3 regions of the Flavobacterium agricola genome follow, and region 1 is predicted to be linked to each of the others. Evidence: riboswitches for the same ligand, from Rfam matches in the RefSeq annotation. Region 1 holds a riboswitch; each other region holds the start of a gene.
What was found. Region 1 has a riboswitch for cobalamin ahead of K5I29_RS05050 (TonB-dependent receptor). Riboswitches for the same ligand answer to the same signal wherever they lie in the genome.

Region 1 (2,271 bases):
ATGCTAAATGCATTATTTATTTTATATTGTGCAAGTAAGGTTGGCGCCCAAATGTTTTTATCAGGTGCATTGGTGTTTTTTTTAACCGATTCTGTTACAAAAGTTCCTAAAACGCTTGCCTGAAATTGTAATTTTTTTTGTTGGTAAGAAGCAGCAAAAGCAACCCAAGTTGTTTTTCGTTTGGGGTAAGAAAAATTAGTTAAATCCACATCCAAGGTATTAAACTGATAATCAGCTGCTACATTTATATATAGGGTTGAAGTTGCTTTATAAACCGTTGCCCAAGATGCGTAAAATTCTTGTTGTTTGTAGGTGTTTTGATATTTAAAAAGGCTAACCGTATCTGTAAATCGTGTATAATCATTCGCATATTTGGTGTTTAATTTAGTTTCAAAACGTCCAACCTTTTGTTCAATCGTAGCTTGTAAAAAGTAATTTTTATCTACCAAAGTTTGTCCGCGTGCATCAAATCTGCCACGAACAATTGCACCCGGAATGCCACGGTCCGACAAATAGCTGTAACCTTTAACCTGCCAAATAGTATTGTTTTTTTCGCCAAATAAGCCCAGCTCAAAGCGTTTGGCATCAATCTGCCCATCTTTTCTTATTGCTGTTGTATCGTAAGCTACTGATTGATCTAAATTTTTTTTACTGTATCTAAATTTATATTCCCCGTCAGATTTTATGTATTCTGCGCTTGCAGTGGCAAAAACGGCATCCGATAATTTTTGCTCTATTCGGAATGAAGGATTAACTAGCTGAATAGAACCCGTTTTATATCGAAACGTAACATTGGTTTTTGCATCAGCATTAAAAACTGGTTTTTTAGATTGTAAGTAAATGGAAGAAGCAGATGCAAAATGTTTAGCTGCCTGAAAAACAGAACTTTTTTGCCCGTTGTACAAACTAATCGCTTCTAAATCATCTAAAGCATATTTACCTAGATCTACTACGCCATTTTGTGCATTACCTAGCTGAATGCCATCATAAAAAACACCAACATGTTGGCTGCCCATGCCCCGAACGTCAATGGTTTTTATGCCACCAACTCCGCCGTAATCTTTTAGCTGAACGCCCGAAAAATAACGCACCGCATCTGCAACCGATTGGCTGTTTAACCGCTGCAAAGCTTCGCCCTTAAGCGATTGCCCAGCAATAACTTCTTTGTTTTTTTGTGTAAAAATTTCAAGTTGTTGCAAGTGGTAAATGCTATCCTGAACCACCTGCGCCACAGCACCAGTAGTTGCAAAAAATACCAAATAACAACAAAAATTAAAAGTAAATCTCATCAGCTTTTAAAGTTTGTTGCTAACGAGTAGATATGAAGGTATTTAGGAAATCCAATTTCCCAAAAATGTACTTCAAGCTTTAGTCCCCGAAAGCGTTAAAATGTATAAGCTCATGGCAGGTTTTCTGACTTGCTTCATCTTTAAACGTCCTTCCCATTTTAAAAACAGTGGATTGCAGTTTGTTAAAGATTTTTTTTCGAAGCTCACAGCAGCGGGTCTGTTCAGGATTTGCACCTAATTCCCTTTTAACGAACTATAAAGTTCGCACCAAAAGCGCTGCGAAAATAACAATTAAATAAAGAATTATAACAATTTATTAGTAATATTTTTAAAACTGTAATTTTTAGGGCGTTACCTAAACTTATTCAAGTTTAGATCGGGCTTTAGCCCTCGCAATTTGCTATTGCATAGCAAATGTGCTCAAACAAGGCAACAATCCCTAACGCGCGCTGCCAATTTTATAAGTTAATTCAAAATAAAACAATTTGTTTTTAGTAAATCTAATGTACATTTGGTAAGCAAGTAATTTTAAATGTAAATTCAAGTCCAATCAGCATCATTTTAAAAGCGAATTAAATTGGCACAAGCCCAACGATAAAACTTTAAAACAAAACAAAAAAGCGCTAAAAAACCACCGAATCTCAATCGCGTTTAAACCCGATTTACACGTTTCGGCTGCAAAAGCTTTTAAAGGTGATGCAACTTTACATAATCCAGAAGATTTGTTGTTAAGCAGTTTAGCATCTTGTCATTTTATGTCGTATTTATATTGCTGTGAGCAACATAATATTGAGGTTGTAAGTTACTCCGATCAGGCCGAAGCAATTTTAGAAGTTCATCCTGACGGAAGCGGACAAATAACGCAAGCTATTTTGCGTCCAAAAGTTCTAATCGCAAATGCATCACAAAAGCAATTGGCTTTAGATTTGCATCAAAAAGCCAATCAATTATGTTTTATAGCAAATTCATGTAATTTTGAGGT
Region 2 (2,271 bases), 580 kb from region 1:
TTGTAAGGTTTCAAAACCGCTTGGGTTTAGCCAAATTGGTGTATTTTTGGCATCTAATAAAGCTTGTTCTATAGAAATGGCAATACTGCCATCGCCTTGTGTTTCTTTCCAAATATAATCTGCGTTCGCATCTTCTAAAAAAATAGCTCCCCAGCTTGTTCCTTTGGGTGCATACCAAATGTTCTGGTATAATCCGCCCGAAAAAACTTGCGGTTTATTGTTAGCTGTTTGTGCTAATTTTTTTAAATCGTTGTATTGTAATGCAATAGAATCGAATTGTGATTTTGCTAATTCATTTTTATCAAATAATGCCCCAAAAAATTTAATCCATTCTGCTTTTCCAAGCGGAGTTTGTTCGGTCCAATCGGCATTGTAAATGGTTGGAATGCCAATTTTCTGAAACTGATCTAGCGTTTTATTACTGCTTTCCATGCCGTAACCAATAATTAAATCGGGAGCTAAATCAATAATTAACTCGGTGTTTAAACTTTCGTTTTCGCCTACATCGGTTATTTTTCCGGCCTTAATATTTTCGCGAACTTTAGGCGACGAAATGTAACTTAAATTCGGAAAACCAATTAAACTTTCAACTTCTTGTAACATATCATAAGACGGAATATGTGTGGTTGAAGTTGCAATTGTTTTTTGAACCGGAACTTGTATAAATGGCTGTTTTTTTAAGCTATCTGGTACTAAAGATTGGTTTTTTGCTAATACGTAGGTTATGGCATTATTGGCTTGTTGCCAAGGTTTAGTGATTTTTAGAAGCTGAAAATTTGGATAACTGTATAATTCAAAATTTTTAGCATATTCAATTTCGTTAGTTACCTGCGTAACTAAATTTTGTTGTTCGGTTTGTTTTTGGCAACTAAAAAATAAAAAAAGAACTCCGAAAAGTAGACCGATTTTTTTCATATTATTTACTTTATTTGTCTACAAAAATAGGAACTTGTTTTAGATAACATCTGTTTTATACATATCTTTTTTTATATTTGCTGCGCATTAGGTTACAAAATTGTAATAATAGGGAAACAGGTATTTTAAGCCTGTGCTGTACCCGCAACTGTATGTTTTGTTCTATTTAGAATGCTTTTTACATTGCTTTATACCACTGTTTAGAAAACAAACGGGAAGGTTCGTAAAAAGACACAAGCCAGGAGACCTGCCTAATATAACTTTTTAAAAATGCCTTCGGGATGTAAGGTAAGCTATGTATTTAAATAAATTAATGCTTGTTTTAAGTACATGTTTTGTAACGGGATTATATGCTCAGGAACATGTATTAGACGAAATTGTAATTACCGATTTAGTTTCTAAAAATTTTAATAAAACCCAATCTAAAATTGAGTTGAATGATTCTGTTGTGCGAAATCATGCTGAAAATTTAACCCAATTACTTCAGTTTAAAACGCCTATTTTTTTTAAAGAAAATGGTGCTGGTATGGTTTCATCTCCATCTTTTCGTGGTACAACCGCACAACAAACCGCTGTTTTATGGAACGGAATTCCGGTTAATAGCTTTTTGTTGGGGCAATCAGATTTTAATTCGATGCCTTTAAAAAGTTACGATCAAATTTCGGTTTTACCGGGCGGTGGTGGTGTTTTAAAAGGCAGTGGTGCCATTGGCGGAACAATTGAGCTAAACAACGATTTGTATTTTAAAAACAGAAATCAAGGAGAATTTAATTTAGGTTACGGAAGTTTTGATACGTACAATGCTGGTGGACGTTGGCAAGTAAACAACCAAAAATGGAGTTTTGACGTTTCGTTTAATCGATTAGATTCTAAAAACAATTACAAACAACATAAAAAGGATTGGAAAAATAAAAACGGTCAATTTTATTCTAATACCGTTGGGGCAACGCTAGGTTATAAAATTAACAACAAAAATATAGTAAGCTTTTACAGCTCAACTTTTTTAGACGAACGTCATTTTTCATTAGTTAGCCCAAATCAAATACCTACCAAATATCGCAATTATGCCTTTAGGAACTTGTTAAGTTGGCAGTATAAAACAAATGCATTTGTTAGCGAATTAAAGGCAGCGGTATTTTCTGAACGTTATCAATTTTACGACCAATTACCTTTAAATCAATACAGCGAAGGCAATGTAAATTCTCTTTTTGCCAAATGGGAGGGAAGCTATAAAATTAACAACCACAGTAAGCTTGCATCTGTTGTTTCTATAACTAATAGTAAAGGCAACGGACATGATTCTGGAATTGATGCTGCCGAACGTACCAATGTAGAAGCTTCTGTTTTATATGCCAA
Region 3 (2,271 bases), 1.3 Mb from region 1:
AACCTTTCTCGATCATTTCAATAAATGCTTCGGCCAATTCGGGTTTATATAAGCGTTTTGCAGCTGCATTAGCAATACGTTCAATCGCTTTTTGGGTGGTTTCTCCTTTTAATAAATAACCACGATTTAATATTTGTTCGCTTTCTTCATTAAGCCACCATAATCTTTCCATAAATTAATCTTTCTCTAAAATTAAAATAAATCGTCTGCTGTAATACTTTTGTCGTGTTTGGTATAATCTACCGGGCGTTTGGCAAAGAAATCGTCTAAGCTGTTTGCAAAAATTTCTTCTTCAAACCAAACCATAGGTTGGTAATTGCTTTCGGAAATGTGGAAAATTTTGTTGATTCCGATTTTTACTAAACTTTCGTCAATTCTGAATTTCATGAAGTTTAGTAGGTTTTCTTTAGAAATGGTATCTAATTCACCGTTTTCAAAAATCCAATCTAAAATTTCGGCTTCAATGTTTATTGAATGAACCACGATGTCGTTAATTTCTTGAATGGTTTCGGCATCAAAATAATCAGGAAATTCTTCTCTAATTTTATTGATGATGTAAATGCCGCCGTTTGCGTGAATTTGCTCGTCGATTGATGTCCAAGCAATAATGTTACTCACGTTTTTCATTACGCCTTTAAAACGCGTAAACGATAAAATGATGGCAAATTGACTGAATAGTGATACGTTTTCAATTAAAATCGTAAAAAGAATTAACGATTTTAAGTAATCTTTTTTATTATCTGATTTTGAGTTTTTTAACGCATTAGATAAATATTGAATTCGTTTGGCAATAACCGGAATATCGATTACTTTTTCAAATTCATTATTGTATCCTAAAACTTCTAACAAACGTGAATAAGCTTCAGAATGGCGAAATTCGCACTCGGCAAACGTGCTGCCTAAACCATTAAATTCCGGTTTTGGTAAATGCTTATATAAATCACCCCAAAACGTTTTTACATTTACTTCAATTTGTGCAATAGCTAATAAACTGCGTTTTACAATTTCGCGTTCGTTAGGTGAAAGATGCGAATGAAAATCTTGGATATCGGCAGTGAAATCAATTTCAGAATGTACCCAAAACGAATTGTTGATTGCATTTGTAAATTCTAATATCTCCGGATATTCGAATGGTTTGTAGTTAATACGTTTGTCAAAAATACTCATGATACAATTTTTAGTGATTATGTAGAAGTAAATAACAAGCGCATGCAGATTGAATAGTCAATTTGAAGACGTTTGACATTTACTTTTTGTGCGAAAGCCATGTCAGGCGGTTAGCAAGGTAATCTGACTTTACTTAATACAAAGTATTACAGTTGCGCAACAGTTCGAGATTTGCACTCGATTCCCCTTGATTACTTGTATATTTGTGCAAGTTGAAACCGCTTAATTATGTTTTTTAAAGTAAGCCAAAAAAAATGATAATTAGGTAAATTTACTGTAAAAGTTATTCACAGAGTTCTTAACATTACCTTAAAATAGCATGATTGTTCATACCCAAGCACTTGTTTTATCGGCCCTAAAATACAATGAAAAAAGTTTAATTGTAAAATGTTACACGTTAACAGACGGGGTAAAAACGTATTTTGTACCTAGTGCTTTTTCCTCTAAAAAAAGTCAACAAAAAATAGCTTATTTTCAGCCTTTAAATATTTTAGATATTGTTGCTACGCATAAAAACAAAGGAACTTTAGAGCATTTTAAAGAAATTAGAATTCACACGCCTTATTTTTCTATTCCAACCGATATTAGCAAAAGTACCATTGTGCTTTTTTTGTCTGAAGTTTTAAGCGCCGCTGTGAAAGAAGAAGAACGAAACGAAGGGCTTTTTACTTTTTTAATTACCTCGTTTATGTGGTTAGATGCGCATGACGAGGTTGCAAATTTTCATTTAATTTTTTTAGTAGAACTTTCTAAATATTTAGGAATATTTCCAGATAATAATGAAGATGATTTGCCATTTTTTGATGTGAAGGAAGGCATGTTTGTAAGCCAACAAGGTTTTGAATCGTTAAATGAGTACGAAACCTTGTTGTTTAAAAACCTATTAAACTTGCGTTACGGAGCTGCCCGTAATATTTTTAAAGCTTCAGAAAGGCAAGTGCTTTTAAAAACTTTGGTTGAATATTATTCGTATCATTTAGATGGATTTAGAAGACCAAAATCTTTAGAAATTTTAAAAGATGTTTTTTCATAAAAAAGCCTAAATTTGTTAAAAAAAACAAAAAATATTTATGAAAAAAATTTTAACGCTTAGTTTCTTGCTGA

Region 2: another riboswitch for cobalamin. It lies ahead of K5I29_RS07950 (TonB-dependent receptor); the one in region 1 lies ahead of K5I29_RS05050 (TonB-dependent receptor).
Region 3: another riboswitch for cobalamin. It lies ahead of K5I29_RS11445 (ribonucleotide-diphosphate reductase subunit beta); the one in region 1 lies ahead of K5I29_RS05050 (TonB-dependent receptor).

The regions. Positions count from the first base shown of each region.
Region 1 is NZ_CP081495.1:1,006,421-1,008,691, reverse strand. It holds gene K5I29_RS05050 (TonB-dependent receptor) at 1-1,289, opposite strand, end outside; cobalamin riboswitch at 1,387-1,576, opposite strand; partial or broken gene K5I29_RS05045 (OsmC family protein) at 1,841-2,271, shown strand, end outside.
Region 2 is NZ_CP081495.1:1,582,927-1,585,197, reverse strand. It holds gene K5I29_RS07955 (ABC transporter substrate-binding protein) at 1-915, opposite strand, end outside; cobalamin riboswitch at 988-1,184, shown strand; gene K5I29_RS07950 (TonB-dependent receptor) at 1,211-2,271, shown strand, end outside.
Region 3 is NZ_CP081495.1:2,306,851-2,309,121, forward strand. It holds gene K5I29_RS11440 (ribonucleoside-diphosphate reductase subunit alpha) at 1-172, opposite strand, end outside; gene K5I29_RS11445 (ribonucleotide-diphosphate reductase subunit beta) at 193-1,167, opposite strand; adenosylcobalamin (AdoCbl) riboswitch at 1,238-1,376, opposite strand; gene recO (DNA repair protein RecO) at 1,487-2,200, shown strand; gene K5I29_RS11455 (DUF3575 domain-containing protein) at 2,238-2,271, shown strand, end outside.